Linked DNA regions of Variovorax paradoxus. Each later gene encodes a partner of the first gene's protein in a complex. Links are inferred from orthologs where the notes say so. Each region holds a gene or a part of one and is shown on either strand. Other genes may lie near its edges. The genes, in order: holA, QHG62_RS10545, dnaX and dnaN.

The links.
Region 2: the proteins of holA (region 1) and QHG62_RS10545 are in contact, whole or in part, in a cryo-EM structure (PDB 8GIZ), measured with the Escherichia coli proteins. The link is inferred for Variovorax paradoxus from one-to-one orthologs.
Region 3: the proteins of holA (region 1) and dnaX are in contact, whole or in part, in a cryo-EM structure (PDB 8GIZ), measured with the Escherichia coli proteins. The link is inferred for Variovorax paradoxus from one-to-one orthologs.
Region 4: the proteins of holA (region 1) and dnaN are in contact, whole or in part, in a cryo-EM structure (PDB 8GIZ), measured with the Escherichia coli proteins. The link is inferred for Variovorax paradoxus from one-to-one orthologs.

The regions. Positions count from the first base shown.
Region 1 is NZ_CP123990.1:3,133,036-3,140,461, forward strand. Bases 2,879-5,646 are described here. They hold holA (DNA polymerase III subunit delta), read left to right. Parts: upstream 2,879-3,612; coding sequence 3,613-4,680; downstream 4,681-5,646. Other genes in these bases: leuS (leucine--tRNA ligase), read left to right, coding at 2,879-3,049; lptE (LPS assembly lipoprotein LptE), read left to right, coding at 3,064-3,585; QHG62_RS15210 (glutamate-5-semialdehyde dehydrogenase), read left to right, coding at 4,747-5,646. Outside these bases: QHG62_RS15190 (Bug family tripartite tricarboxylate transporter substrate binding protein), read right to left, coding at 1-301; more of leuS, read left to right, coding at 419-2,878; more of QHG62_RS15210, read left to right, coding at 5,647-6,039; gshA (glutamate--cysteine ligase), read left to right, coding at 6,159-7,426. UniProt on the Escherichia coli protein: Part of the beta sliding clamp loading complex, which hydrolyzes ATP to load the beta clamp onto primed DNA to form the DNA replication pre-initiation complex.
Region 2 is NZ_CP123990.1:2,160,309-2,167,965, forward strand. What follows is about bases 1,987-4,985. They hold QHG62_RS10545 (DNA polymerase III subunit delta'), read left to right. Parts: upstream 1,987-2,974; coding sequence 2,975-3,997; downstream 3,998-4,985. Other genes in these bases: mltG (endolytic transglycosylase MltG), read left to right, coding at 1,987-2,322; tmk (dTMP kinase), read left to right, coding at 2,319-2,978; QHG62_RS10550 (PilZ domain-containing protein), read left to right, coding at 3,994-4,371; QHG62_RS10555 (TatD family hydrolase), read left to right, coding at 4,505-4,985. Outside these bases: QHG62_RS10525 (hypothetical protein), read right to left, coding at 1-95; QHG62_RS10530 (YgfZ/GcvT domain-containing protein), read right to left, coding at 242-1,168; more of mltG, read left to right, coding at 1,300-1,986; more of QHG62_RS10555, read left to right, coding at 4,986-5,314; QHG62_RS10560 (ankyrin repeat domain-containing protein), read left to right, coding at 5,311-5,988; QHG62_RS10565 (DUF2726 domain-containing protein), read left to right, coding at 6,147-6,629; QHG62_RS10570 (hypothetical protein), read right to left, coding at 6,866-7,252; QHG62_RS10575 (hypothetical protein), read right to left, coding at 7,249-7,566; QHG62_RS10580 (hypothetical protein), read right to left, coding at 7,590-7,657. UniProt on the Escherichia coli protein: Part of the beta sliding clamp loading complex, which hydrolyzes ATP to load the beta clamp onto primed DNA to form the DNA replication pre-initiation complex.
Region 3 is NZ_CP123990.1:1,929,171-1,936,789, forward strand. Bases 1,911-4,871 are described here. They hold dnaX (DNA polymerase III subunit gamma/tau), read left to right. Parts: upstream 1,911-2,438; coding sequence 2,439-4,304; downstream 4,305-4,871. Other genes in these bases: QHG62_RS09435 (SCO family protein), read left to right, coding at 1,911-2,091; QHG62_RS09450 (YbaB/EbfC family nucleoid-associated protein), read left to right, coding at 4,356-4,688; recR (recombination mediator RecR), read left to right, coding at 4,696-4,871. Also shown: QHG62_RS09425 (galactose oxidase-like domain-containing protein), read left to right, coding at 1-989; QHG62_RS09430 (hypothetical protein), read left to right, coding at 1,023-1,469; more of QHG62_RS09435, read left to right, coding at 1,492-1,910; more of recR, read left to right, coding at 4,872-5,286; QHG62_RS09460 (MAPEG family protein), read left to right, coding at 5,303-5,695; QHG62_RS09465 (ABC transporter substrate-binding protein), read left to right, coding at 5,844-6,878; QHG62_RS09470 (ABC transporter ATP-binding protein), read left to right, coding at 6,933-7,619. UniProt on the Escherichia coli protein: Part of the beta sliding clamp loading complex, which hydrolyzes ATP to load the beta clamp onto primed DNA to form the DNA replication pre-initiation complex.
Region 4 is NZ_CP123990.1:178,916-186,416, reverse strand. What follows is about bases 4,659-7,501. They hold dnaN (DNA polymerase III subunit beta), read right to left. Parts: upstream 6,712-7,501; coding sequence 5,605-6,711; downstream 4,659-5,604. Other genes in these bases: dnaA (chromosomal replication initiator protein DnaA), read right to left, coding at 6,801-7,501; gyrB (DNA topoisomerase (ATP-hydrolyzing) subunit B), read right to left, coding at 4,659-5,470. Also shown: QHG62_RS00850 (hypothetical protein), read right to left, coding at 1-88; QHG62_RS00845 (hypothetical protein), read right to left, coding at 231-752; QHG62_RS00840 (hypothetical protein), read left to right, coding at 1,049-1,315; QHG62_RS00835 (alpha/beta fold hydrolase), read left to right, coding at 1,635-2,606; more of gyrB, read right to left, coding at 2,846-4,658. UniProt on the Escherichia coli protein: Confers DNA tethering and processivity to DNA polymerases and other proteins. Acts as a clamp, forming a ring around DNA (a reaction catalyzed by the clamp-loading complex) which diffuses in an ATP-independent manner freely and bidirectionally along dsDNA.

The DNA.
Region 1 (7,426 bases):
TGATGGTGATGGCGCCGCCGGTGGCCAGGAGCACGGTGGCGCCGTCGGTCGCCTTGGCCACCGCATCGGCCGCCACGATGCCGCCAGCACCCGCCTTGTTGTCGACGATGACGGTGCCGCCCAGCTTTTCGGTCAGCTTGGCGCCCAGGTATCGGGCAATCACGTCCTGCGCGCCGCCCGGGGCGAAGGGCACGACGATTCGCAGCGGCTTGTCGTTGTTGGCCTGCTGCGCCCACAGCGGCGTGGCAGTGGCAAGGCAGGCCGCTAGGCCCAGAGCGAGGGGTTTCCAAAGCAGTTTCATGGCTTTTTCCGATCTGCGTCAGGTGGCAGGAAGTCCCGCATTTCTGGGGGCGAGTCTAGTCCGGCGCGATAATCCGCCTTCCCCGGCCGCTCCGAGCCGGGCTCCTGCCGAACCGTCATGAACCCCAGCTACAAACCCAGCGACGTCGAGTCCGCTGCCCAGGCGCAATGGAGCGCCGCCGATGCCTACCGCGTCACCGAGGACGCGAGCCGTAAAAAGTATTACGCCTGCTCGATGCTGCCGTACCCCAGCGGCAAGCTGCACATGGGCCATGTGCGCAACTACACCATCAACGACATGCTCACGCGCTACCTGCGCATGAGCGGCTACAACGTGCTCATGCCCATGGGCTGGGACGCCTTCGGCCTGCCGGCCGAGAACGCGGCGCTCAAGAACGGCGTGCCGCCGGCCAAGTGGACGTACGAGAACATCGACTACATGCGCGGGCAGCTCCAGGCCATGGGCCTGGCCATCGATTGGAGCCGCGAGATCGCCACCTGCGACCCGAGCTACTACAAATGGAACCAGTGGCTGTTCCTGAAGATGCTCGAAAAGGGCATTGCCTACCGCAAGACCCAGGTCGTCAACTGGGACCCGGTCGACCAGACCGTGCTCGCCAACGAGCAGGTGATCGACGGCAAGGGCTGGCGCACCGGCGCCACGGTCGAGCGCCGCGAGATCCCGGGCTACTACCTGAAGATCAGCGACTACGCCGAAGAACTGCTCGAGCACACCCAGCACAAGCTGCCGGGCTGGCCCGAACGCGTCAAGCTGATGCAGGAGAACTGGATCGGCAAGAGCGAGGGCGTGCGCTTCGCCTTCACGCACGACATCAAGGACGCGAGCGGCCAGCTGATCCAGGACGGCCGCATGTACGTGTTCACCACGCGCGCCGACACCATCATGGGCGTGACCTTCTGCGCCGTGGCACCCGAGCATCCGCTGGCCGCGCACGCCGCCACGCTCGACCCCAAGGTCGCGGCCTTCATCGAGGAATGCAAGGCCGGCGGCACCACCGAGGCCGAGCTTGCCACGCAAGAAAAGAAGGGCGTGCCCACGGGACTCACCGTGACGCACCCGATCACCGAAGAGCAGGTGCCGGTGTGGGTGGGCAACTATGTGCTCATCAACTACGGCGACGGCGCCGTGATGGGTGTGCCCGCGCACGACGAGCGCGACTTTGCCTTTGCCAACAAGTACGGCATCGAGATCATCCAGGTGGTGCTGGTCGACGACGAGCCGCACTTCGACTATCACAAGTGGCAGGACTGGTATGGCGACAAGCAGCGCGGCGTCACCATCAACTCCGACAACTTCAGCGGCATGACCCACAAGGAGGCCGTGGCCGCCGTGGCGCATGCGCTCGGCCAGAAGGGCCTTGGCGAGATGCAGACCACCTGGCGCCTGCGCGACTGGGGCGTGAGCCGCCAGCGCTACTGGGGCACGCCGATCCCGATCATCCATTGCGACGAACACGGCGCGGTGCCGGTCCCCGAGAAGGACCTGCCAGTGGTGCTGCCGACCGATTGCGTGCCCGACGGTTCGGGCAACCCGCTCGCCAAGCACGAAGGCTTCCATGCCGGCGTGGTCTGCCCCGTCTGCGGCAAGCCCGCGCGGCGCGAGACCGACACCATGGACACCTTCGTCGACAGCTCGTGGTACTTCATGCGCTACTGCGACCCGAAGAACGACCAGGCGATGGTGGCCGAGGGTGCCGACTACTGGATGCCGATGGACCAGTACATCGGCGGCATCGAGCACGCGATTCTTCACCTGCTGTACGCGCGCTTCTGGACCAAGGTGATGCGCGACCTGGGCCTTGTGAAGGCCGATGAGCCCTTCAGCAAGCTGCTCACGCAGGGCATGGTGCTGAACCACATCTACTACCACCGCGACGAAAAAGGCGGCAAGAACTACCACCCGCCGCTGGAGGTAACGCCCGTGCTCGACGCGCAGGGCCGCATCGTCGGAGGCACCACCGCCGACGGCATGAAGGTCGAGTACGGCGGTGTCGGCAAGATGGGCAAGAGCGAGCGCAATGGCGTCGACCCGCAAGACCTGATCGAGAAGTACGGCGCCGACACCGCGCGCCTGTACACCATGTTCACCGCGCCGCCGGAAGCCACGCTCGAGTGGAACGACGCGGCCGTCGAAGGCAGCTACCGGTTCCTGCGCCGGGTGTGGAACTTCGGCGTGGCGCAGGCCGACGTACAGCCCGTGGCCGTCGGCGGCCAGTCTTTCGGCAAGAACGCCCAGGCGCTGCGCCGCGAGGTGCACACCGTGCTGCGCCAGGTCGACTACGACTACCAGCGCATGCAATACAACACGGTGGTGTCGGGTGCGATGAAGCTGCTCAACGCGCTCGAAGGCTTCAAGCCAGACGGCAGCGCCGGCGACGCTGCCGCGCTGCGTGAAGGTTTCGGCATTCTGCTGCGTTGCCTCTACCCCGCCACGCCGCACATCGCCTTCCAGCTCTGGCAGCAGCTCGGCTACGACAAGGAACTGGGCGGCCTGCTCGACGCACCGTGGCCGGTGGTGGACCTGGCTGCGCTCGAGCAGGACGAGATCGAGCTCATGCTGCAGGTCAACGGCAAGCTGCGCGGCGCGCTGCGCGTGCCGGCCGGCGCTTCCAAGGCCGAGATCGAACAGCTCGCGCTTTCCTGCGACGACTTCGTCAAGTTCGCTGAAGGTGCGCCGGCCAAGCGCGTCATCGTGGTGCCCGGCCGCCTGGTCAACGTGGTCATTTGAATAACGACTCAAGCATGAACAATCGAATTGCCTCGCTGCCGCGCCGCAGCTTTCTACTGGGCCTGACCGCCGCGGGCGCAAGCCTCGCGCTGGCCGGCTGCGGGTTCGAGCTGCGCAAGGCGCCCGTGTTCGCGTTCAAGACGCTGGCCGTGTCGGGCAATTCGGAGCTCATCAACCGGCTGCGCCGCGAAATGCGCGCGGCCGGCACCGTGACGCTGGTGCCGCCCGCCGACGCGCAGACGGCCGACGCGATTCTCGAGATTCTCAACGAGAGCCGCGACCGCTTCGTGATCTCGACCAACTCCGCAGGCGCGCTGCGCGAACTGCAGCTGCAGCTGCGCGTGCGCTTCTCGCTGCGCACGCCCGGCGGCAAGACATTGCTGCCGGCAACCGAGGTTTCGCAGACGCGCGACCTGAGCTTCAACGAAACCAATGCGCTTGCGAAAGACGGCGAGGCCGAGCTGCTGTACCGCGACATGCAGGCCGACATCGCGCAGCAGCTGATGCGCCGCCTGGCTGCGGTCAAGGAACTCTAGGCGCGAGCCTGCGCCTGCCGCGATCCCATGCAACTTGCCAGCGCCCAGCTCGGGCCCCATCTGCAAAAGGGGCTGAAGTCTCTCTACACGATCCACGGCGACGAACCGTTGCTCGCGCAAGAGGCCGCGGATGCCATTCGCGCCGCGGCGCGCACCCAGGGCTATACCGAGCGCAGTTCGTACACCGTGGCCGGCGCGCACTTCGACTGGAGCGCGGTGCTTGCGGCGGGCGGTTCGCTCTCGCTCTTCGCGGACAAGCAAATCGTCGAGATCCGCATTCCCTCGGGCAAGCCCGGCAAGGACGGCAGCACGGCGCTGCAGCAATTGGCTGAAGCGGCGCAGGGCAACGACAGCACGCTCACGCTCGTGATGCTCCCGCGGCTGGACAAGGCCACGCGCACGGGCGCCTGGTTCTCGGCCTTGGAGAACAACGGCGCGAGCATCCAGGTCGACCCCATCGAACGTGCCGCGCTGCCGCAATGGATTGCGCAGCGGCTGGGCCTGCAGGGCCAGCGCGTGATGCCGGGCGATGAGGGCCAGCGCACGCTGCAATTCTTTGCCGACCGCGTCGAAGGCAACCTGCTTGCGGCGCACCAGGAAATCCAGAAGCTCGCCCTGCTGCATCCGGCGGGCGAACTGAGCTGGGAGCAGGTGGAGGCCGCGGTCAACAACGTGGCGCGCTATGACGTGTTCAAGCTGTCGGAGGCCGTGCTTGCGGGCAATCCGCAGCGCGTGGCGCGCATGCTCGACGGCCTGCAGGCCGAAGGCGAGGCCGAAGTGCTGGTGCACTACACGATTGCCGAGGACATCCGGGCACTGAAGCGCGTGAAAGATGCGATGGCCTCGGGCCGTCCGCTGCCCATGGCGCTGCGCGAGAACCGCATCTGGGGCCCGCGCGAACGTGCCTTCGAGCGCGTGCTGCCAAGGCTCGACGACCGCATGCTGGCCCGGCTGCTGCGCGCCGCGCATGTGGTGGACGGCATTTGCAAGGGCCTCAAGCAGCCCGATTGGCCCGCCAGCGGCTGGCAGGCGCTGCAGCGTCTGGCGCTGATGCTGTGCCGCGCTTGCAGCAGTGGCCCGGTTCCCTCTCGCTGAGGGAGAAAGGACAACGCCCAAGGGGTGCAAAGCCCGGGGTTGATCCAAATGCAGGAAAATGCCGACATGAACGCGTTCAACGTCAGCGAGCACATGCAGGCCCTCGGCCTGCAAGCCAAATCCGCCGCATTCCTCATGGCCCGTGCGGATGCAGCTACCAAAAACAGAGCATTGAAGGCCTTGGCCAAGCGCCTGCGCGAAGCCGGCCTCAGCCTTTCGGAGGCCAACCAGAGGGACCTGGAGCGTGCCACGGCCGCGGGCCTGCCGGCGCCGATGGTCGATCGCCTCAAGCTCACGCCCAAGGTCATCGAGACGGTGGCCCAGGGCTGCGAGCAGCTCGCCGGCATGGCGGACGTGATCGGCGAGATCATCGGCATGAAGCAGCAGCCCAGCGGCATTCGCGTCGGCCAGATGCGCGTGCCGATCGGCGTGTTCGGCATGATCTACGAGAGCCGCCCCAATGTGACCATCGAGGCTGCGAGCCTCGCCATCAAGAGCGGCAACGCGGCCATTCTGCGCGGCGGTTCGGAAGCCATCGAGTCGAACAAGGCGCTGGCGCTGCTGGTGTCCGAGGCACTCGCCGAAGCCGGCCTGCCGGTCGATGCGGTGCAATTGGTGCAAACCACCGACCGCGAGGCCGTGGGCCAGCTCATTGCCATGCCCGAGTTCGTGGACGTGATCATTCCGCGCGGCGGCAAGGGCCTGATCGAGCGCATCAGCCGCGACGCCAAGGTGCCGGTCATCAAGCACCTGGACGGCAATTGCCACGTCTATGTGGACGATTCGGCCGAATTTGAAATGGCGCTGCGCATCGTCGACAACGCCAAGACCCAGAAATACAGCCCCTGCAACGCGGCCGAAGGCCTCCTGGTGTCGGCCGCGGTGGCCGAAGACTTCCTGCCCCGCATTGGGGCCATCTTTGCGGCCAAGGGCGTGGAAATGCGCTGCGACCCGGCTGCAGCGCGCATCCTGCGAGCGGACGATGCCGCAGGTTCAAACGCAAGAATCGTCGATGCGGTCGAGTCCGACTGGTCCGAGGAATACCTTGCCGCGGTGATCAGCATCAAGGTGGTCGAAGGCGTCGACGAAGCCATCGCGCACATCAACCGCTACTCGAGCCATCACACCGACGCCATCGTCACGCGCGACCATGTGCATGCGCAGCGCTTTTTGCGCGAGGTCGATTCGGCCAGCGTCATGGTCAATGCGAGTACACGCTTCGCAGACGGTTTCGAGTTTGGCCTGGGGGCCGAGATCGGCATCAGCACCGACAAATTCCATGCGCGCGGGCCGGTCGGCATCGAAGGGCTGACCTCGCTCAAGTACGTGGTGCTGGGGCAGGGCGAAGTGCGCACCTGAGACCTGGAACGCGGCGGACTGAACCAAGTCCGGTATACGTAGTCTTGTCATTGGGGCGGCCACCCCCAAATCCTACAATTCCGCTATACCTTCAAGTACAAATCCAATAAGGCCGCCGCATGGTTCCGCATCTAGTCACCGCCCTGACCGGCCCGATCAACGAACTGGAGCAGCGGGTACTCGACTCCACGCCCGCCATCGAGCGCTGGTTCCGGCTCGAATGGATGGAACACACGCCCCCGTTCTACAGCGCGGTCGACATCCGCAATGCCGGCTTCAAGCTTGCGCCGGTCGACACCAATCTTTTTCCGGGCGGCTGGAACAATCTCACCAAGGAAATGCTGCCGCTCGCGGTGCAGGCCGCGCAGGCCGCCATCGAGAAGATCTGCCCGGAGGCGCGCAACCTGCTGGTCATTCCCGAGAACCACTCGAAGAACACCTTCTACCTTGCCAACATTGCGCAGCTGGTGCGCATCTTCCACATGGCGGGACTCAACGTGCGGGTGGGCTCCATCGACCCGGCCATCAAGTCGCCCAAGAAGATCGAGCTGCCCAACGGCGAAACCGTGTGCCTGGAGCCCGTGGTGCGCAGCAAGCGCCGCCTCGGCCTCAAGAATTTCGACCCCTGCACCATCCTGCTCAACAATGAGCTGTCGGCCGGCACGCCGGGCATTCTGGAAGACCTGCACGAGCAGTACCTGCTGCCGCCGCTGCACGCCGGCTGGTCGGTGCGGCGCAAGAGCAACCACCTGCACAGCTATGAAGAGCTGTCCAAGCGCTTCGGCAAGCTGCTGGGCATCGACCCCTGGCTCATCAACCCGATCTATGCGCGCGCCGAAGGCATCGACTTTGCCGAAGGCCGCGGCATCGACGTGCTGACCAGCCATGTGGACGCGGTGCTGACCAAGGTGCGCCGCAAGTACAAGGAATACGGCATCAACGAGAAGCCCTTCGTGATCGTCAAGGGCCAGACCGGCAGCGACGGCCCGGGCGTGATGACGGTGCACGACGCGAAAGAGGTCGAAGGCCTCGTCGGAAAGCCGCGCGCCGCAGCGGGCAGCAAGGCCGCCGCGGCCAGGGAGCTGCGCGGGCCCGGCGAGGTGATCGTGCAGGAAGGCGTGCTGACCAATGAGCGCGTGCACAACGGCGTGGCCGAGCCGGTGGTCTACATGATGGACCGCTACGTGGTGGGGGGGTTCTACCGCGTGCATGCCGAGCGCGCCCCGGACGAAAACCTGAAGTCTCCCGGCGCGAGCTTCGTGCCCCTGGCTTTTTCGGAAAGCGCGCATCTGCCGCAGCCCGGCGCCAAGCCCGGCGCGAGCGCGCCCAACCGCTTCTACATGTATGGCGTGGTGGGCCGCCTGGCCATGGTGGCAGCCAGCTACGA
Region 2 (7,657 bases), 970 kb from region 1 along the record:
GTCAAAGGCGGCGAGGGCGGCCGTATCGGGCTTTCAGCGCAAGCCGAGAGGGCGGCCAATGCGAGTGCTGTCGAGAAGATGAGTCTGCGCTTCATGGTGGTCTTCCTTGCCGGGAGTGGATCGGTAGGGCTTCTACGGAGCAGCACCGGAGGCAGGGTTAAACGCGCGCAAAAAAATAGCGCTGCCTCTTTCGGGCAGCGCCGGGCGTCCTTCTTTCAGGGCGCTGGGGTTGGCGGCAAGGCTAGATGTCTTCGAGCAGCGGATATGGCAGCGGCTCGACCGTGAGCGCCGGGCCGTCGGCGCTGCTCGCATGCAGGCCGCCGGTTTCAAGCGCCGAGATCTGGATGGAAATAAGCGCGGCCCAGCCGCCGCCAGGTACCGGCGCAGCCTGTGCCACCATGCCCACGGGCTGCTCGGCATCAGCGGCGGCGAACACTTCCTGGCCTGCGCTCACAGGCGCATCGGCCTGCACAAGGTAGGTGCGGCGCTTCAGCGTGCCGCGAAACTGGCTGCGTGCCACGATTTCCTGGCCCGGGTAGCAGCCCTTCTTGAAATTGACGCCGCCCACGGATTCGTAGTTGATCATCTGCGGCACGAAAGCCTCGACCACCGGCGTGGTCAACGTCACGATGCCGCTGCGAACCTCGCTCCACTGCCACAGGTCCGCATCGAGCGCCGGGCCTGCGGGCACCGGGCTGCCGGCAGGTGCGATCCACATGGCACGCGGCACGCCGTCGGCCGGGTAGAGCGAAACGGAGCTGATGTCTTCGCCGATGGCGGTGCGCTGGCCGGGCAGGGCGGCGGCATCGAGGCCGTTGGCGGTCAGCGCGGTGCCGGCCAAGCCGTACAGCGCGAACTGCTCCGTGGCATCGGTGAGCTTGGCCTTGGCGCGCAGCACATACATCGACAGGCGCTTGAGCGTGGCGGCCAGGATGTCCTTGCTGCAGACCAGCAGCACCAGGTCGGGTTGCGGCCGTATGCCGATGAAGCTGGCAATCACGCGGCCCTTGGCGGTGCAAAGGGCTGCCAGGCGGGCCTCCGTGGCGCCGAGCAGCGAAAAGTCCTGCGTGAGCTGGCCGTGCAAAAAGCTGGCGGCATCCGGTCCTTCGGCGCGAATCACGCCGAGGTGCGAAAGGGCGGTAACACCATTGAGAACGACAGTAGTCATCGCTGAATTATCATGGTCGAGGCCGTTCCGTCCGGTCTGCAGGGAAACTTGCCGTTGTTCCCGCAGGGCCACCGACTTTTCGCGCCGAATCCTCGATTCGTTTTTCTTCTTCCCGTCATTCCATCGGACCCGTGCGCCGCTTCTTTCTTACGCTCTTTCTGCTTGCCGCCCTGGCTGCGCTCGGCCTCGGCGCCGCCGGGTTGTGGTGGGTGCACCAGCCGCTCAAGCTCCCCGCGCCGAGCCTGGATCTTTCGGTGGAGCCCGGCACCACGCCGCGCGGCGTTGCGCAGGCGGTGGCCGATGCCGGCGCCAACGTGGAGCCGCAACTGCTCTATCTCTGGTTTCGCCTTTCGGGGCAAGACCGCCAGATTCGCGCCGGCAGCTACGAGCTGGAGCGCGGCATCACGCCCAAGATGCTGCTCAACGTGCTGGTGCGCGGCGAAGAGGCAACCCGCAGCCTGGTGCTGGTCGAAGGCTGGAACATTCGCCAGGTGCGTGCCGCCCTTGCCAAGGCCGAGCAGCTCAAGCCCGAAACCGTCGGCTTGCCCGACGATGCGCTGATGGCCAAGCTCGGCAGGCCTGGCGTGCACCCGGAGGGGCGCTTTTTCCCCGACACGTACACCTATTCGAAGGGCTCGACCGACATCGCGCTGCTGCAGCGCGCCATGCGGGCCATGGACAAGAAGCTCGAAGCCGCCTGGGCCGCCCGGGCGGCCGATTTGCCGATCAAAACGGCCGATGAGGCGCTTATTTTGGCCAGCATTGTCGAAAAGGAGACAGGCAAGGCCAAGGACCGCTCCGAGATCGCGGCTGTGTTCGTCAATCGCCTGCGCACCGGCATGCCGCTGCAAACCGACCCGACCGTGATCTACGGCTTGGGTACCACCTTCGACGGCAATCTGCGCAAGAAAGACCTGCAGGCCGATACGCCCTGGAACACCTACACCCGTGGCGGCCTGCCGCCAACGCCCATTGCCATGCCGGGCAAGGCCGCGCTGCTGGCGGCAGTGCAGCCGGCGCAAAGCAAGTCGCTGTACTTTGTTTCGCGCGGCGACGGCACCAGCCAGTTCAGCACCTCGCTCGACGAGCACAACCGCGCGGTCAACCGCTACCAGCGCGGAGGCGGCGAACCCAAACCGAAGGTTGCCCAATGAGTGAAGGCCTGTTTCTGACGCTCGAGGGCATCGACGGCGCGGGCAAGTCCAGCCATCTGGATGCAATGGAAGCGCTCTTGAAGGCGCAGGGCCGCACGGTCGTGCGCACGCGCGAACCCGGCGGCACGCCGCTGGCGGAAACCTTGCGCGGGCTCATCCTCGAACAGCCGATGGACCCGCTGACCGAATCGCTCCTGGTTTTCGCGGCGCGGCGGGATCACGTCACGCAAGTCATAGAGCCAGCGCTGGCCCGCGGCGACGTGGTGCTGTGCGACCGCTTCACCGATGCCACTTTTGCGTACCAGGGCTCGGGCCGCGGCTTCGATGCGCAGGTGCTGTCGACGTTGGAGCAATGGGTGCAAGGGGGCAGGGGAGCGGCAGGGTTGCTGCAGCCCCACATCACGCTGTGGTTCGACCTGGCACCCGAAATCGCCGCCCAGCGCCTGGCGGGCGCGCGCTTGCCCGACAAGTTCGAAGCCCAGCCGGTCGAGTTCTTCCGGCGTGTGGCAGCCGGCTACGCGGCCCGCGCGGCCGCCGATGCGCAGCGCTTCGTTCGAATCGACGCCAGCCAGACGCGCGACCAGGTCTGGCAGCAGGTCGAGGCGGCGCTTGTCGCGCGCGGCGCGCTGGCACCCGCGAGCGGGGCGGCATTATGAGCACCTCGGCACTTTCGCCCTGGCTTCAGCGCCCCCTCGCAGAGCTGCTGCGCCAGCGCGGCCATGCCTGGTTGCTGCAGGGGCCGTCGGGCCTGGGCCAATACGAGCTCGCGCTGGCGCTTGCCGCCGCATGGCTTTGCGAGCAGCCCAAGACAGAAGAGGGCGGCACCGCGTGTGGCCAGTGCCCAAGTTGCCACGCCATCGAGGTCCGAACCCATGCCGACCTTTGCGTGCTGATGCCCGAAGTCGCCATGCAGGAGCTCGGCTGGCCGCTCGACGAAAAAGCGCAGGCCGACATCGACGACAAGAAGCGCAAGCCCAGCCGCGAAATCCGCGTCGAAGCGATGCGCGATGCGGTCGGCTTTGCCCAGCGCACCAGCGCCCGGGGCCGCGGCAAGGTGGTGCTGGTGTACCCCGCCGAGCGCATGAACACCATCACCGCCAACGCACTGCTCAAGACGCTTGAAGAGCCGGTCGGGGACGTTCGCTTTGTGCTGGCGAGCGAGGCGGCGTGGCAATTGCTGCCGACCATCCGCAGCCGCTGCCTCGGCTTTACGCTGCCGTGGCCCGCAACGGCCGAAGCTGAAGCCTGGCTGGGTGCGCACGACGTACCCGCGGCCGACGCCACCGCCTTGCTGCGTGCGGCGGGCGGCCGGCCCAGCGATGCGCTGCGGCTCGCGCGCTCCGGCCAATCGCCCAAGGCCTGGTCGCTGCTGCCAAAGGCAGTGTTGCGCGGAGACGTCGCCGCGCTGGCGGACCAGGCGCCCTCGCAAGCCATCAGTGCACTGCAGAAGCTCTGCCACGACCTGATGGCCGTCGGCAGCGGCGCTGAACCCCGGTTCTTCGAGGCGGCCGACCTGCCGGCGGCAGTGCCTTCGCACCTGGCGCTGGCCCGCTGGTCGAAGTCGCTTGCCAGTGCGGCAAGAACCGCTGAACACCCTTTCAATGCGGGCCTGATGCTGGAAGCGCTTGTGAGCGAGGCGCGAACCACCCTAAACTCTGCTCCTCGCCGACCATGAACCAACCAGCCGCCCCCGCCGCCGCCGCAACGCCTCAACGGCCAAGCGTGATCCAGCTCGCCATCAAGGAAAAGGGCGCGCTCTACGCCGCCTACATTCCGCTGTTTGCCGAAGGCGGCATCTTCATTCCCACGTCGCGCGAATACCGGCTGGGCGACGATGTCTATGTGCTGCTGACGCTGCCTGAAGACCCGCAACGTTACCCCGTGGCCGGCAAGGTCGCATGGATCACGCCGCAGCGCGCCGCCGGCAACCGGGCGCCGGGCGTCGGCATCCGCTTTCCGTCGGACGAAAAGTCGCGCCAGCTCAAGGCGCGCATCGAGGCGGCGCTCGGCGGCTCGATGGCCTCCGACCGCCCCACACAAACTATCTAGGCTCGAAGGCCAGGCTCGCCCCCAGGCTGCGCGCACGTCGTGTCGCTCCGCCGACCCCCTGCCGGGGGCGACACCAGAGGCCCGGCAGCGCCGGTCCCTCGGCGTCCCTGGCATCCGCCAGACAATCAGCGCCATGTTTACCGATTCCCACTGCCACCTCACTTTCCCCGAGTTCGCGGACCAGATGCCGCAAATCCGCGCAGCCATGGCCGAAGCGCAGGTCGACCGGGCCTTGTGCATCTGCACCAAGCTCGAAGAGTTCGATGACGTGCAGGCCCTGGCGGCCCGCTACGACAACTTCTGGGCCAGCGTGGGCGTGCACCCCGACAACGAGGACATCGCCGAGCCCACGGTCGATGACCTGGTTCGCCGTGCGGCCTTGCCCAAGGTAGTGGCCATCGGGGAGACCGGGCTCGACTACTACCAGATGGAAGAGCGCAAGGGCGGGCGCAGCATTTCGGACATGGAATGGCAGCGCGACCGCTTCCGCGTGCACATTCGCGCCGCGCAGCAAACCCGCATGCCGCTGGTCATTCACACCCGCGAGGCCTCCGCCGATACGCTTGCCATCCTGAAAGAGGAGGGCGAACACGGCTCCGGCAAGGCCGCAGGCGGCGTGTTCCATTGCTTTACCGAAACCGCCGAAGTCGCGCGCGCGGCGCTCGACCTCGGGTTCTACATTTCCTTTTCAGGCATCCTGACTTTCAAGAAGGCGCAGGACCTGCGCGACGTGGCCGCCTTTGTGCCGCTGGACCGGATGCTGATCGAGACCGACAGCCCTTATCTGGCCCCGGTGCCGTACCGCGGCAAGACCAACAATCCGTCGTACGTGCCGTACGTCGCAAAGCAGATTGCCGAGCTGCGCAAGCTGCCCATCGAAGCAGTCGCAACGGCTACGAGCGACAACTTCGAAACGCTGTTCAAGGGAGTAAAAACAAAATGAGAAATTACATTAAGAAGTTCTTCTATGTGGCTGTCGCTGCAGCAACTTTTGCCGCACACGCAGGTTCGTTCGAAGATTTCTTCCGGGCCGTGCGCGGAGACAACGCCAGCGGTGTGCGCACCTTGCTGCAGCGCGGTTTCGATCCCAACACGCGCGACGAACACGGCCAGACCGGCCTGATCATCGCCCTGCGCGAACCGTCGCCCAAGGTCGCCCAGGTGCTGCTCGAGTCGCCGCAAACCGACGTCGACATTGCCAACGCCAAGGACGAAACCCCGCTGATGCTGGCCGCCATCAAGGGCCAGCAAGACATCGTCGCCCAGCTGCTCAAGCGCGACGCCGCCGTCAACAAGACCGGCTGGACGCCGCTTCACTATGCCGCCAGCAGCGGCCAGTTGAGCATCATGAAAGTGCTGCTCGACAACTTTGCCTTCATCGATGCGCAATCGCCCAACGGCACGACGCCGCTCATGATGGCTGCGATGTATGGATCGACAGAAGCCGTGAAGCTGCTGCTGGCCGAAGGCGCGGACACCACCATGAAGAACCAGCTCGGCATGACCGCAGTCGACTTCGCAACCAAGGCCAATCGCCCGGAAGCCGCGCAACTCATTACGGCTGCCGCCGGCGCAAAGCCGGCACCTCAAGCGATTCCCAAAGACGGCAAGTGGTGAGTTCTGCGGCCCGGCCGTCAGCGGGCTGCGCGCTTGGAGCAACGCCGCTTTCGTACGACGCGCACGGCTGAAAAAGGCGTTCCAGAACACGTCCGGCAAAACACCAAAAGAGGCGTTCGCGCAGTCATGCGAGACTCTGCGGAGAAGGAGAAGCAGAGATGAATACGTTTCTATTCATGGTCTTTTTATTGGCCATCGGGCTGCTGGTGTTCGTAGCGCTCGCAAGAAAAAAGGCTGCGCAAAGCAGCAGCGGCTTTGTCGACAAGCCCAAGGCACGGCCGCCGCTTACGGCGCGCGAACAAGCCATGTACAACCGCCTGGTGCAAACGCTGCCGGACCTTGTGGTGCTGCCGCAGGTCAGCTTCGGCGCATTGCTCACGGCCCGCACACGCGCGGCACGAAGCTCGTTCAGCCGCAAGATCGCAGATTTTGTCGTGTGCGACCGTTCGTTCAAGGTCGTGGCCGTGGTCGCGCTCGGCGACAAGAACAGCAAAGGCAAGTCGCAGCGCGACCAGGACCGAGATGCGCTGCTGGTAGAGGCCGGGTATCGCGTGCTGCGGTATCCGCGCGTGCCGGACGTGCACCGTGTAGAGGCCGATTTCGATCCGACGATGGCTTCGGTGAGTCCTATGGGGTCCTGAGGGGCGCGATTCGAGATCTGGATGCTGGGTCTGTCTACCCCCCTAATAGATAACACAATGTGCATTATGTTAAATCACTTGCGTTGATTCGTCAGCGTCAGGCCGACCGCCGTCTATTTGCACAAATGTGTTCGCCGTTTTGGCACAAATGTGTTCGCGACTTCATCTGCGCTCGCCCTCTTTCTGCAGACATGGCTGTAAGTCCCTTAGAACACGCAGAGTTGCAGGCTGCAGTGTCAACAAAAACCGGCAGCCCCATTGAGCAGATTGCCAAACCCATTGATGAAGGTGCCCAAGAAACAAACGATGGGGCCATAGACGCCTACTGCGTTGCGTGAGATCGAGTTGTCGGCAACCCATTCCGGAACGGCCTCTCCTTTGAGGACGTAGTACTGAGGGTCGAACAGGCTGAGGTCAGAGTCGTGGGCGCCTATGTGCTGCCCGATCTCTTTGCCCGTCAGGCTCGGGCGTGCCAGAAGAAGAATGCCCCAGCAGATCACCAATGCGCCGAAGCGGCTCAGCCAATCGAAATTTCGCAGCGGAAGGCTGAGTACGAATCCGACAAACAGTGATGTGACAGTCAGGCAAAGTAGGAATGCATTCGAGGTGAGCAGTCGTTTCATCTTGACCCTTGTGAGTATTCGATCGGCTCGGATAGACATGCAATGACCCGAATGCCTCGCTGGGTCTGAGCAGTCTTGTTGGTCACTATAGCGCTGGCCGCTTGGCGCATTGCGCCCTTGACGACCTGGATCGAGGATGCATTGGCGAACCGGCCGGGCCCCCCAGCCATGAAGGACACCGCATCCATGTCGATGGTGATCGGCCCAGCGGGACGGATCATCGCCGCGCTGGCAAGGTTCTGAGGCGGTGTCGTCTGGCCGTAAAGATAAAGGGCCGTCATCTCCCGGGCGCCCAGTTGCATCCACGTGTACATATCGCGATCCTTTGGTTAAACCTTCATGGGTAGTTTTCGAGCGTTGCGGTATCGGTGCCAATACTCTTCAGTGCCGGGCCGCACGCATCAA
Region 3 (7,619 bases), 1.2 Mb from region 1 along the record:
CGCTGTCCGGCATACCAGCCAACATGCCCGATGCGAGCAATGTCTCCAACCCGCCGTTGGCCGGCCCGGACGCGGCGGGGGTCTACCGGGGCGACAACCACATGTGGCTGTTCGGCGCCGCCAACGGCTGGGTATTCCACGCCGGGCCTGCTGCCGCAATGCATTGGATCGACACGCGCGGCAGCGGCGCCATCCTGCAGGCCGGGCTACGCAACGATGACCCCTATGCCATGACCGCCAGCGCCGTGATGTACGACATCGGCAAGATCCTCAAGCTCGGCGGCGCGCCCAACCACGACAGCGGCAACGCCTTCAAGACCGCCTACATCATCGACATCAGCGCAGGCGCGCCGGCGGCGCCCACGGTGCGCAAGCTTTCACCGATGGCCTATGGCCGAACCTTTGTCAACAGCGTGGTGCTGCCCAACGGCGAGGTGTTCGTGATAGGCGGACAGACGCAGCCCGTTCCGTTTTCCGACTCCTACAGTGTGCTGGCGGCCGAACTGTGGAGCCCGGAGCTGGAGAGCTTCATCACCGTGCCGCCGATGCAGAAACCGCGCAACTATCACAGCGTGGCCCTGCTGCTGCCGGACGGACGCGTGCTGGCGGGCGGCGGCGGGCTGTGCGACTGTGCGGGCGACCACCCGGACGCGGAGATCTACACGCCACCGTACCTGCTGGCGAGCGACGGTTCGCCGGCGTCCCGCCCGGCCATCACCGCTGCGCCGGCCAGCGCCACATGGGGCAGCCAGATCGCCGTGGCGACCGACCGCGCGGCGGCCCGCTTTGCGCTGGTGCGCATGGCATCGGCCACTCACTCGGTCAACACCGATCAACGCCGCATCCCGCTGTCATTCACGGGCACGGCAGGCAACTACCAGCTGGGCATTCCGACCGATCCCGGGACGGTGCTGCCGGGCAACTACATGCTGTTCGCGCTCGACAGCAGCGGCGTGCCGAGCGTGGCGCGCACCATCAACATCCGGTAGCGGCCGGCGCGCTTCGCGAAGCCGAGGCTTTCGATGATGATGCTGACGCTGGCGCTCGGAACCGCACTGGCCGTTGGCCCGGCGTGGTCCGCAGAGCCTGAAGCCGCCGTGCCTTCCTCGGTGGCGCGTGGCGCGCGCCTGTTCGATGGCACCGAGCCGCTCGCCGGCACGCTGTCCGGCCACAGCGCGCCGCTGCCGGGCGCGGCGACGCGCTGCATCCAGTGCCACGCGGGCCCCGGAAAGTCCACTGCCGCTGTCTCCGGTTTCGCGCCGCCGCTCGACCGGCGCCAGCTGCGCGAAGTCTTCGCGCGCCGCGGCGGCCCGCCCGTCGCGTACGAGCGCGCATCCTTCTGCCGCACGCTGCGTACCGGCATCGACCCCACCCATGTCATGGTGCCCCGAGCCATGCCGCGGTTCGATGCCGACGAAGGCCAGTGCGCGGCGTTGTGGGACTACCTGACGCAAGCCCTTACCCAATGAATTCAATGAACTCAATAAAGCGATGAACGCGCACGACCCCTTCATACCCCCGCAGGTCGCATCCCGCGGGCGCCGGCGCCTTCTTGCCGCCGGTGGACTGGCGTGGCTGGGTGTGCCTCCGGCCCGCGCAAACACCAGCATCGGCCCGGTGCTGCCGGCGGTGTCGGCTCCGGCCTTGCCGCTGCGGCGCCACGACGGCGCAAAACCGATGCTCGCGGCGCAGCTGCGAGGCGCCCCAACCGCCGTTCAATTGATGTTTACCGGATGCAGCACGGTCTGCCCGATCCAGGGGGCCTTGTTCTCGACGCTGCAGGCGGCATTGCTGCCCGAGCGCTACGCGGGAGTGCGTCTGCTGTCGCTGAGCATCGACCCGCTCTCCGACGACCCTGTTGCGCTGGGCGCCTGGTTGCGGCGCTTCGGCGCGAGGTCGACCTGGAGCGCGGCGGCGCCAGCCCCCGAGGCACTTGAGTCGATGCTCTCGCTGTTCACGGGAGGCGCGGCAGCGGGCGACCGCCATACCGGCCAGGTTTATCTGTTCGACCGTCATGCCCGGCTGGTCTGGCGAACCAGCGAGTTGCCGCCGGCCGAAGAGGTCATGGCCGGGCTACGACAGATTGGTTAGTTGGATGCAGCGGCTGCCGATTCGGCGCCGCTGCGGGGGCGCATGCCGCGCCCGTCCGTTCATCGATGTTAGGTTGACGAGCCTTACCCCTGGCACTGACTACGCAGTTAGGGCTGCTTGGTTCCCCACCTGACCCGGTTGGCCACTTCACCATGCAGGGAGGCCCGTCAAAGGCTATTGTAACCCCCCAGGCTGCGCGCACTTCGTGTCGCTTCGCCCACCCCCTGCTGGGGGCGATACCAGAGGCCCGGCAAAGCCGGTTCCTCGGTATCCCACGGATGGACAGGGCTTTTTTTGATTGAGGGGTGGGGCCGGGGACCGCCTCCGCGCCTTTTAGAATGCCCCCAATGTCTTATCTCGTGCTCGCTCGCAAGTTCCGTCCGAAAACCTTTGGTGAGATGGTCGGCCAGGGGCACGTGGTGCAGGCGCTCGAGAACGCGTTGACCACGCAGCGCCTGCATCACGCCTATCTTTTTACCGGCACGCGGGGCGTGGGCAAGACCACGGTTTCGCGCATCTTGGCCAAATCGCTCAACTGCCAGGGCCCGGACGGGCAGGGCGGCATCACGGCCACGCCCTGTGGGATGTGCCAGGCCTGCAAGGACATCGATTCGGGCCGTTTCGTCGACTACACCGAGTTGGACGCGGCCTCGAACCGCGGCGTGGACGAGGTGCAGTCGCTGCTCGAACAGGCGGTCTACAAGCCGGTGCAGGGACGCTTCAAGGTCTTCATGATCGACGAAGTGCACATGCTCACCAACACCGCGTTCAACGCGATGCTGAAGACGCTCGAGGAGCCGCCGGAATACCTCAAGTTCGTTCTGGCAACGACCGATCCACAGAAGGTGCCGGTCACCGTGCTGTCGCGCTGCCTGCAGTTCAACCTGCGTCCCATGGCGCCTGAAACGGTGCTCGAACACCTCACAAGCGTGTTGCAGACCGAACAGGTGCCGGCTGAGCCGCAGGCATTGCGGCTCCTGGCACGCGCCGCGCGCGGCTCGATGCGCGATGCGCTGTCGCTCACAGATCAGGCCATTGCCTTCGGCAACGGCGAACTGCTTGAAACCGGCGTTCGCCAGATGCTCGGCAGCGTCGACCGCGGCCACGTGTTCAAGCTCATCGAGGCGCTGGCGCAGGGCGACGGCAAGACGGTGGTCGACACCTCCGAGGCGCTGCGGCGCGACGGCATGTCGGCCGCTTCCACGCTCGAAGAAATGACCGCCGTGCTGCAGGCCATGGCCGTGCTGCAGGCGGTGCCTTCGCGCGCGGAGTCCGCCGATTCGGCCACCGACCCGGATGCGGCCGACACGGCACGCCTGGCGTCGCTGATGCCGGCCGACGAAACGCAGTTGCTCTACAGCCTGTGCCTGCACGGCCGCGGCGAGCTGGGCCTGGCGCCCGACGAGTACGCGGCGCTGACAATGGTGCTGCTGCGGCTGCTGGCCTTCAAGCCTTCGGGCGCGGCACCTTCCGCATCGGCCTCTTCGGGCTCCGCGGAAAAAAAAACTCTGAATGAAGCGCCAAGGGCGGTTTTAACCCCCTCGGCAACACCTTCGGCTCGACCTGCACAGGCAGCTGAAGCGCCGGTTGTGTCTGCCGCGCCGCTGCCGCCGCAAGCCGGCTCGGCACCTGCCGGGCAGCGGCTTACGGTGGTCAGCGAGCCAATGCGCCAGGGCGGACCGCCGAGGCCTGGCGCTTCGGCCGAGCCGCAGGCTCTTGAAGACCGCCCCAGGGTGCTTGCGGTGCCAATTCGGGTCCAGCCGCCGCCGGGCCAGCGGGACGTGCCCCGTTCCGATGAGCAGCGCGCTCCCGCGCCCCCCATTCCGCCTAGCGAAGACGGCGATTTCTGGCATGCCACCGTCACGCAGATGATTGCGGCCGAGAGCATCAACGCCTTGGCGCGCGAACTTGCATTGCAGTCGCAGCTGGTGGCGCGCGATGTCGACCAGTGGATATTGCGCGTGGAGCGGGAACTGCTCAATCAGCCTTCTGCGCGCGAGAAGCTCGCCGACGCGCTCGCGGCCCTGGGCCACAGCGTGAAGCTGGCCATTGAAATCGGCGGCGTGATCGACAGCCCCGCGCGACGCAACAAACACGCGGCCGACGAGCGCCAGCGCGTTGCCGAAGAGGCGATTCGCAACGACCCCGAGGTGCAGATGCTGATGCGCGAATTCGATGCGAAGATCGTGCCTGGAACGCTCAAGCCCGCCTGAGCGCCGTCTCTTATCCTTTCCCCAATTTTCCCCAACCAATCAGGACCAACGATGTTCAACAAAGGACAACTGGCCGGCCTCATGAAGCAGGCGCAGGCAATGCAGGACAACCTCAAGAAGGCCCAGGAAGAGCTGGCCACCATCGAGGTCGAAGGCGAATCGGGCGCCGGCCTCGTCAAGGTCGTGATGACCTGCAAGCACGACGTCAAGCGCATCACCATCGACCCGAGCCTGCTGGCCGACGACAAGGACATGCTCGAAGACCTGGTGGCCGCCGCCTTCAATGCCGCGGTGCGCAAGGCCGAGGAAACCAGCGAACAGAAGATGGGCAAGCTCACGGCCGGCATGCCGGGCCTCCCGCCCGGCATGAAGCTGCCGTTCTGAGCGATTGATGGCCGACGCCAGCTCGCTCGACGCATTGATCGATGCGCTGCGCCGCCTCCCCGGGGTCGGCGTGAAGTCGGCTTCGCGCATGGCTTTTCATTTGCTGCAGCACGACCGCGAGGGCGCGCAGATGCTTTCGCGCGCCTTGCAGCAGGCGGCCGGAAACGTGCGGCATTGCGAGCGCTGCAACACCTTTACCGAGGCGCCGGTCTGCAACGTGTGCCTGGACCCGCGCCGCGACGCGAGCAAGCTTTGCGTGGTCGAAACGCCTGCCGACCAGGCGGCGCTCGAGCGCACAGGTGCGTTCCGCGGCTACTACTTCGTGCTGATGGGCAAGCTCAGTCCGCTCGACGGCATCGGGCCCAAGGACATCGGCCTGCAGAAGCTGTTCGACCGCGCGCTCGACGGCACGGTCAGCGAGGTGATCCTTGCCACCAACTTCACGGCGGAGGGCGAAGCCACGGCGCATGTGATCGGCGAGGCACTCAAGCAGCGCGGCCTGAACGTGACGCGGCTTGCGCGCGGCGTGCCGGCGGGCAGCGAACTCGAATACGTCGACCTCGGCACCATCGCGCATGCGCTGGTAGACCGCAGGTAGCCACAGACAACAGGACATGACTCTTTCACTGCTCACCATTGCCTACTGGTGTGTGTTCATTGCGTGCGGCCTGCCATATCTGGCGGCATGGATTGCAAAGGTTGGCAGCTTCGGTCCGCGCGACAACATCCAGCCGCGCGACTGGGCCGCAAAGCAGAGCGGCTGGCGTGCGCGCGCCAACAGCGCACAGGCCAACAGCTTCGAAGGGCTGCCGTTCTTCATCGGCGCAGTCATCATTGCGCATCAGCTCGGCGCAGCGCAGGCAAGGCTCGACATGCTCGCGGCCGCGTATGTCGTACTGCGCGTGATCTACATCGCGGTGTACATCAAGGGCATAGGCACCGTGCGCAGCGCGGTGTGGGCGCTCGGATTCCTGGTCAACATCGCGATTCTTTTCATCGCGCGATAGGCGCACACGAGCCCTTCTGAACAGGGTCTCGTAGAGGTCTTCATGTTTACGTGAAAACCCGCACGGGATGACCCCGATGCAAGCAAGGTGGGCGCACCCCTAAGCTCGATTCAGTTCACCAGAATCAAAGAGCCCGCAGGACCGCTCCATGCTCCATCGCAGAACCCTCATCACCGCCTCCGCAGTCGCTGCCGCAGCAGTTGCGCTGCCGCGGGTCTTTGCGCAAGCCAAGCTCGAGAAGACGAAGATCTCCATCGCAGTCGGCGGCAAGGCGGCTTTCTACTACTTGCCGCTCACCATTTCCGAGCAGCTCGGCTACTTCAAGGCCGAAGGGCTCGAAGTAGAAATTTCTGACTTTGCCGGCGGCGCGCGCGCGCTGCAGGCTGTGGTCGGCGGGTCGGCCGACGTGTGCTCCGGCGCCTACGAGCACACCATCAACCTGCAGGCCAAGAACCAGTTCTTCCAGGCTTTCGTGCTGCAAGGCCGCGCCCCGCAAATCGCGGTGGGCGTTTCAACCAAGAACATGGGGGGCTACGCCGGCATTGCCGACCTGAAGGGCAAGAAGATAGGCGTTTCCGCGCCGGGTTCGTCGACCAACATGGTGGCCAACCTCGTGCTTTCGCGCGGCGGCCTGAAGGCCAGCGACGTGAGCTATATCGGCGTGGGTGTGGCGGCCGGCGCGCTCACGGCGCTGCGCTCGGGCCAGATCGATGCCATCAGCAACACCGATCCGGTGATGACCATGCTCGAGCAGAAGGGCGACGTGAAGATCATCAGCGACACGCGCACGCTCAAGGGCACGCAGCAGGTGTTCGGCGGGCCCATGCCCGCGGCCTGCCTTTACGCACCGATGGAGTTCATCCAGAAGAACCCCAACACTTGCCAGGCGATGGCCAATGCCATTGTTCGCGGCCTCAAGTGGCTGCAGACGGCAGGGCCGGGCGACATCATCAAGACAGTGCCTGAAACCTACCTGCTCGGCGACCGGGCGCTCTACCTTGCGTCTTTCGACAAGGTGCGCGAATCGATTGCCACCGATGGCCTGGTGCCCACCGAAGGCCCCAAAACCGCGCTTGCAGCCATCTCGAGTTTCGACACGGCGGTGAAGGCCGACAAGATCGACCTTGCCAAGACCTACACCAACGATTTTGCCCGGCGCGCGAAGGACAGGTTCAAAGCCTGACCTCCGGACGTCCTCGCGACCCGGCTTCGGCCGGGTTTTTTCTTGCAGCCAGACATGTCCGACTACGCACTCGAACTTCTCTCCATCAGTTGCACCTTTCACTCGAAAGACGATCCGGGCCAGCGCTACACCGCGGTGGCAGACACCACGCTGCGCGTCGGGGCGGGCGAGTTCGTTTCAGTGGTGGGACCGACGGGGTGCGGCAAGTCGACGTTGCTGAACGTGGGCGCGGGCCTGCTAGAGCCTTCGTCGGGCACGGTGAAAGTGTTTGGCCAGACGCTCGCCGGCGTCAACGCGCGGGCCGGCTACATGTTCCAGACCGAAGCGCTGATGCCGTGGCGCAGCGCCGTCGCCAACGTGATGGTGGGGCTGCAATACCGGGGCGTTTCGGATGCCGATGCGCGCGAGCAGGCTGAGGCTTGGCTTTCGCGCGTGGGCCTCTCAGGCTTTGGCGACCGCTATCCGCATCAGCTTTCAGGCGGCATGCGCAAGCGCGTGGCATTGGCGCAAACACTGGTGCTCGACCCCGACATCATCCTCATGGACGAGCCCTTCAGCGCGCTCGACATCCAGACCCGGCAGCTGATGGAAAACGAAGTGCTCGAACTGTGGAGCGCCAAGAAAAAGGCGGTGCTGTTCATCACGCACGACCTTGATGAGGCGATTGCGATGAGCGACCGCGTGGTGGTGCTGTCAGCCGGCCCGGCCACGCACCCCATCGGCGAATTCGCCATTGACCTT
Region 4 (7,501 bases), 3.0 Mb from region 1 along the record:
GCGCCGGAGAAAGCGCCGCAAGAAGAACGGCGCCGCACAGCGCGGCGGCCGCAAGGGGCCGCCGGCGAGATGAAATCAGGGAGGTCATGGTCTGAAATCCTTTCTTCCTTGTCTGCGTGGCAAAGAGCCACGACGCCACTGTGCGGCGCGGGCCTTAGGCAAGGCTTAACAAGAAAAGAGGAAAGACCGGCCCCGTCGTCCCCGCAGCCTGAACCGGGGGAAAGCGGGGTTCAGCGGGCGGCGGATGTCTGCGCGAATGCCTGCGTTTGCGGCGCGGGCGGCAGCACCGACGCCATGTCGAAGTTCGAAGGCCACATGAAGACCGCGCGGGCCGGCACGCCGGCAATCACGGTCAGTGTCTGCGTGATCGTCAGGCCGCCGAGCGTCACGTTCACGTCGTATGCGCCGGGATCGAGCCGGGCCAGCATGTAGGGGCCGTTCGACTGCGCCTCCATCACGGGGCGGCCCGTGTACTTTTCGCGCACCTGAACCGCGGCCCGCACCGGGAAATTGCTCTTTTGCGTGCTGTCGTTGATGCCGAACTCGATGGTCGCCGCCCACCGCGGCGACACCATCTGCATGAACGACGCCTCGGCCTTGCTCGTGCCCCCGCACATGTATTCGACGCCTTGCGCCATCTGTATGGGCGGGTTCGAGAACGCATGGGCCGATGTGGCCATGGCCCCCAAGAATGCTGCTGTGCCGCCCAATACCAACGCAGCCATCGGCTGCCGGAGACGCAAAAGGTTCATTGCTTCGATGTCCTCGATCATGGGTGACGTGAATCCGTCGAGGATTTTGCTTAGCAAGAGTCGGGCTAGATATAGCGTTTACGAGGAACGATCCTCGCGAAAGTATTGAACGCTATTGTTTTAATAGCTTGTGACGCCTGTATGACGGGCCGCCCGGCCGTTTTTGGTCTTCCTCTATGTGAAAACCCTGAGAGCGGTGCCGTACGCCCGATTCGGCACGTTGCACGTGACCGGCGCCTACACCGGTGCATTGCCTCGCTTGATATGAAGAAGTTCGTACAGAAAAGGAGCTTCCAATGAACATCGGATCCAGGATCGAGGCAGTCAAGAAGATGGACGCCCAGCGGCCGGACTTTCCGGGTGAGCACCTCGCCGTTCTGGGCGCGGGCGTTCTGCTGCTGCTGACGGCCGGGCGCAGCCGGTCGCTCGTGCGCCGCGTGCTGGCGGGCGCTGCAGGCGGCGCACTGGTTGGCCGAGCGGCCAGCGGGACCGGCGGGCTGGCGCGCGTCGCCCGCGTGTTGCAGGGCGGCATTGGCGGCAGGCGCGCGATGCGTATGCCGTAACCGGAACCGTCACATCAATTCGCGGTAAATTTTGCTGGCGTCAGTCATCGAATTAAATCAATGTCAAGTATTTACTTGAATTAGACGTTCAGGCGTTTTCTTCCAGCAATTCCCCCGAGCTTGGATCGTGAAAGATATCTCGATCTCGCTCAAAAAAACACCCCGGATCGCGGGTTCACATAAGCGGCGGCAAAGCGAATCTAGACTCGCGCAGGGCTAATTTATTACGCCCTTCGCGCCGCTTTTTTTGTGGCTTTCCGAGACAGTCAAGAGTCGGCCACAAATATCGTTTGTCGGCCCGCTCCGGGGAGGTTTTCTGGTGACGATCAGCCGACGTAATTTCAATGCAGCCGGGTCCATTTTTTCAGTCTTGACCCTCGCCGGCTGCGGCGGAGGAGGAAGTGGCGAGGGCGGCAATGCCGTCTGGCCCATCGCTCCTTCGCCTGCTCCCAAAGCCGAGACTTCGGGGTTCGCTTCCGTGAACGGAAAAAACCTTTACCACGTGAGCTCCGGCAAGGGGGTTCCAATCGTCTTCATGCACGGCGGCCTGGGCCTGGATCACCAATACTTCCGCCCTTTCATCGATCCGCTTGCCGACCACGCCCGCATCGTTTGCTACGACCAGTTGGGACAAGGCAAATCGGACCGCCCGGCCAGCTATGACGAGCTGACCCTCGAGCGCATGAGCGCGGATTGCAACGCATTGACCAAGGCGCTCGGCATCGACAAGTTCGTTCTTGTCGGCCACTCGTTCGGTGGTTTTGTTGCGCTAGATTTCGCGTTGCGGTTTCCTGATCGCCTTTCGGGGCTGGTGTTGTCGTGCACGGCGGCAGACACCGCATCTTTCGTTCAGCGCAATCCGGTCGGCGGAACGCCTGACCAGCAAGCAGCCCTGGGCCAATTGCTGACAGCTCCAGTCGCGAGCGATGAGGATCTTCGTAAAAAATGGACCGCCGGCGCGCCTTTGTATTACAACAATGCAACCCCGCCGCCCGGGGTTATCGCAGACGTCGATCAAAGGACAATTTACTCAGGCGCGGCGTTCAATCGCGGCAACCAGCTTCTGGCCGACTACAACTTTGTTTCGCGGTTGTCGTCCATCAATGTTCCCACGTCGGTTAACTATGGCTCGGGTGATATCTGGCGTTTTGGCGATGACGAAAAGCTGGCAAAGAACATTCCGGGCGCCGCGCTGAAGTATTTCGCCAATAGCGGACACTGGCCGTTTCAGGAAGAGCCGGCAGAGTTCATTCGGTACATGCGCAGCTTCATTGCTCGTCTCCCGGCTTGAAGCCGTGAATCCAGAACAGGCGTGCCGCGCTCGGCGCGCCTGATGGCCTGCCTGTAAGCGGATGGGCGTGTGGTGGTGGATATTCTGGGGGCAGGGGCAGTAGCTCCCAATCCTCGGTAGAGGTCCCGAAGAAATCCAAGCCACAGTTGGGCTTGGAATAAAAAAAGCGCCCAGCATCGCTGGGCGCTTTATCGTTTTTACAGCAGCTGTTCGCGGCGGCGACTTAGCTGCCGTGCTTGCTACACGTCGATATTCGCAGCCCGCAGCGCGTTCTGCTCGATGAACTCGCGGCGCGGCTCCACTTCGTCGCCCATCAGCATCGTGAACACGCGGTCGGCTTCGATCGCGTCGTCGATCTGCACGCGCAGCAGGCGGCGCACGGTCGGGTCCATGGTGGTTTCCCACAGCTGTGCGGGGTTCATTTCGCCCAGGCCCTTGTAGCGCTGGCGCGAGGTGGCGTTTTCGGCTTGGCCGATGAGCCACTTCATCGCGATGCGGAAGTCGGCCACCTTTTCTTCCTTGGCGCGCTCGCCTTCGCCGCGGCGGACGATGGCGCCCTCGCTGCTCAGCAGGTTGCGGAAGGTGTTGGCGGCTTCGGCGAGCGCAGCGTAGTCGGCGCCGTGCACGAAGTCTTGCGTGAGCACGCTGCTCTTGATGTTGCCGTGGTGGCGGCGGCTGATGCGCAGCAGCGGCTTGTCGGTGCGGGCGTCGAACTCGCTGCTCACTTCGGCGGGCACGCCGGTGGTGTTGAGTTCGCGCAGCTTGGCTTGCAGCGCCACGGCCGAGGCTTCGGCCGCGGGCGTGGTGTCCAGGTCGAGCGCCACGCCGTCGGCAATGGCGCGTAGCGCTTCGGCGTCCATGAAGTTGCGCAGGCGCGCAATCACGGCTTCGGCCAGCTGGTGCTTGCGCGCGAGCTCGGCCAGAGTGTCGCCACTCAGGGTGGTCGAGTTGGGGCCGCCGGTCTCGATGCTCGCGTCCTTCAGGGCCACCTTGAGCAGGAAGGCGTCCAGCGCGGGGCCGTCCTTCAGGTATTGCTCTTCCTTGCCGACCTTCACCTTGTAGAGCGGCGGCTGGGCAATGTAGATGTGGCCGCGCTCGACCAGCTCGGGCATCTGCCGGTAGAAGAACGTGAGCAGCAGCGTGCGGATGTGCGCGCCGTCAACGTCGGCGTCGGTCATGATGATGATGCGGTGGTAGCGCAGCTTGGCAACGTTGAAGTCGTCCGCCCCGCCGCCCGCGGTGGTGGCGCCGGCGCGGCCGATACCGGTGCCCAGCGCCGTGATCATGGTGAGAATTTCGTTGCTGGTGAGCAGCTTCTCGTAGCGCGCTTTTTCCACGTTCAGAATCTTGCCGCGTAGCGGCAGGATGGCCTGGAACTTACGGTCGCGGCCCTGCTTGGCGGAGCCGCCGGCGGAGTCGCCCTCCACCAGGTAGACCTCGCACAGCGCCGGGTCCTTTTCCTGGCAGTCGGCCAGCTTGCCGGGCAGGCCCATGCCGTCGAGCACGCCCTTGCGGCGCGTCATTTCGCGGGCCTTGCGCGCGGCTTCGCGGGCGCGGGCGGCCTCGATGATCTTGCCGCAGATGATCTTCGCGTCGCTCGGGCGCTCTTGCAGGTAATCGGTGAGCAGGCGTCCGACGATGTCTTCGACCGGCGCGCGCACTTCGCTGGACACCAGCTTGTCCTTGGTCTGGCTGGAGAACTTGGGCTCGGGCACTTTCACGCTCAGCACGCAGCACAGGCCTTCGCGCATGTCGTCGCCGGTGACTTCGACCTTGGCCTTCTTGGCCAGCTCGTTTTCTTCGATGTACTTGTTGATGACGCGGGTCATCGCGGCACGCAGGCCCGTGAGGTGGGTGCCGCCGTCACGCTGCGGAATGTTGTTGGTGAAGCACAGCACCTGCTCGTTGTAGCCGCTGTTCCACTGCATGGCCACTTCAACGCCGATGTGCGTGCCGGGAATGCCGCCGTAGGTGTCGGCCGGCTTTTCGCCCGCTGCATAGAACGAGTTCGGATGCAGGACGGTCTTGCCCTTGTTGATGAATTCGACAAAGCCGCGCACGCCGCCGGCGCCCGAGAAGTCGTCTTCCTTGCCGGTGCGCTCGTCCTTCAGGCGGATGCGCACGCCGTTGTTCAGAAAGCTCAGCTCGCGCAGGCGCTTGGAGAGGATTTCGTAGTGGAAATCGTTGTTCTCCTTGAAGATTTCCGTGTCGGGCAGAAAGTGCACCTCGGTGCCGCGCTTGTCCGTGTCGCCGATGATCTTCATGGGCGAGACTTCGAAACCGTTCACGGTTTCGAGCAAGCGGTTCTGCACGAAGCCACGGCTGAATTCGAGTTCGTGGATCTTGCCCTCGCGGCGCACTACCAGGCGCAACATCACGCTCAGCGCGTTCACGCAGCTCACGCCCACGCCGTGCAGGCCGCCCGACACCTTGTAGCTGTTCTGGTTGAACTTGCCGCCGGCGTGCAGCTCGGTCAGCGCAATTTCGGCAGCCGAGCGCTTGGGCTCGTGCTTGTCGTCCATCTTCACGCCGGTGGGAATGCCGCGGCCGTTGTCGGTGACGGAAATCGAGTTGTCGCTATGGATGGTCACGACGATGTCGTCGCAGTGGCCGGCCAGCGCTTCGTCGATGGAGTTGTCGACCACTTCGAACACCAGGTGGTGCAGACCCGTGCCGTCGGAGGTGTCGCCGATGTACATGCCGGGGCGCTTGCGCACCGCCTCGAGCCCTTCGAGGATCGTGATCGAGCCTTCGCCGTAGCTGGTGTCGGCGGGCGTGATCTCGATCGGCACCGCACTCTCGATCTCGGGCGTGTAGACCGGTTCGGTGTGGGGCACTTCGGGCTTGTTTTCTTCTGCACTCATTCGGATATTCCTCTATCTCTCACGGCATTCACGGGATTTTTCGGGCCTTGGCGGCCTGCTTTTCCTGCCTCTTGAAAGCGCAAACCCGCGGAGGGCCGCGGGCTGTCTGCGCAAGGCGCTGTGTTTTCTGTCTTCTAGATCCGCATCGGCATCACGACATATTTGAAGGATGCGTTCTCGGGGATGGTCAAAAGGGCGGAACTGTTGGAGTCGGCCAGGTCCAGCTTGACCATGTCCTGGCCCATATTGGCGAGGGCGTCGATCAGGTAGGTTACGTTGAAGCCGATCTCGATGGCGTCGCCGCCGTAGTCGATGTCGAGCTCGTCCTGTGCTTCTTCCTGCTCGGCGTTGTTCGATGCAATGCGCAGCGTGCCGGGCTCGATGTTCAGGCGCACGCCCTTGAACTTTTCGCTGGTCAGAATGGCGGTGCGCTGCAGGCTGGCCAGCAAAGGGGCGCGGCCGAGCGTGACGCTGTTCTTGTGGTTCTTGGGAATCACGCGGTTGTAGTCGGGGAACTTGCCCTCGACCAGCTTGGTAACGAACTCCATGCCGCCAAAGCTGAACTTGGCCTGGTTGTTCGCAAACTGCATCTCGATGGCGCCTTCGGCGTCAGACAGCAGGCGCTGCATTTCGAGCACGGTCTTGCGCGGAAGAATCACTTCCTGGCGCGGCACTTCGACGTCGAGCGTGGCCGACGAAAACGCCAGGCGGTGGCCGTCGGTGGCCACCAGGCTCAGCTGCTTGCCTTCGGCCACGAACAGGATGCCGTTGAGGTAGTAGCGGATGTCGTGCACGGCCATGGCAAAGGAGACTTGCGAGAGCAGGTCCTTCAGCGTCTTTTGCGGCACGCTGAACACGGGGCCGAAATTGGCGGCCTCTTGCACCAGCGGAAAGTCTTCGGCCGGCAGCGACTGCAGCGTGAAGCGGCTCTTGCCGCCCTTGAGCACCAGCTTGCTCGCGCTCGATTCGAGGCTCACGGTCTGGTCGGCCGGCATGGTGCGCAGGATGTCGATGAGCTTGCGCGCGCCGATGGTGGTGGTGAAGTTGCCTTCGTCGCCGCCAAGCTCGGCCGTGGTGCGGATCTGGATCTCGAGGTCGCTGGTTGTGAGCTGCAGCTGGCCGCCGGTCTTGCGAATCAGCACGTTGGCCAGGATAGGCAGGGTATGGCGCCGTTCCACGATGCCCGCCACCGATTGCAGCGCGGCGAGGACTTTGTCTTGGGTTGCCTTCAAAACGATCATGTCTTCTTCCTCTTCTCTTATCTCTTTGAATCCGCTTGTAAGACGCCATTCTCCGCTGTTGCGGGTGGCTTTCTTGATGACATCCGGGGTCAGCCCTTGAGCGTTTGTTCGAGCACGTGGAGTTGCTGGTTCAGTTCGGTGAGCTGCTGGCGCTCGCCCGAGATCTTGCGCACCGCATGCAGCACCGTCGTGTGATCGCGCCCACCGAACAGCTCGCCGATTTCCGGCAGGCTCTTCTGGGTGAGTTCCTTGGCCAGGTACATCGCGATCTGCCGCGGCCGCGCAATGCTGGCCGGGCGCTTCTTGCTGTACATGTCGGCGACCTTGATCTTGTAGTAGTCGGCCACCGTCTTCTGGATATTTTCGACCGAGATCTGCCGATTCTGGATCGACAGCAAGTCGCGCAGCGCCTCGCGCGCCAGGGCGATCGAGATTTCTTTCTGGTTGAAGCGCGAGTAAGCCAGGATCTTGCGCAGCGCGCCTTCGAGCTCGCGCACGTTGGAGCGCACGTTCTTGGCAACGAAGAAGGCGACTTCTTCCGGCATTTCGGCCGATTCGGCGCGCGCCTTGTTGATCAGGATGGCCACGCGCATTTCGAGCTCGGGCGGCTCTATGGCGACCGTCAGGCCCGAATCGAAACGCGAAACCAGGCGCTCGTGGATGTCGGCCAGGCCCTTGGGATAGGTGTCGCTGGTCATCACGATGTGCGACTTCTTGGCCAGCAGGGCCTCGAACGCATTGAAGAATTCTTCCTGCGTGCGGTCCTTGTTGGCGAAGAACTGCACATCGT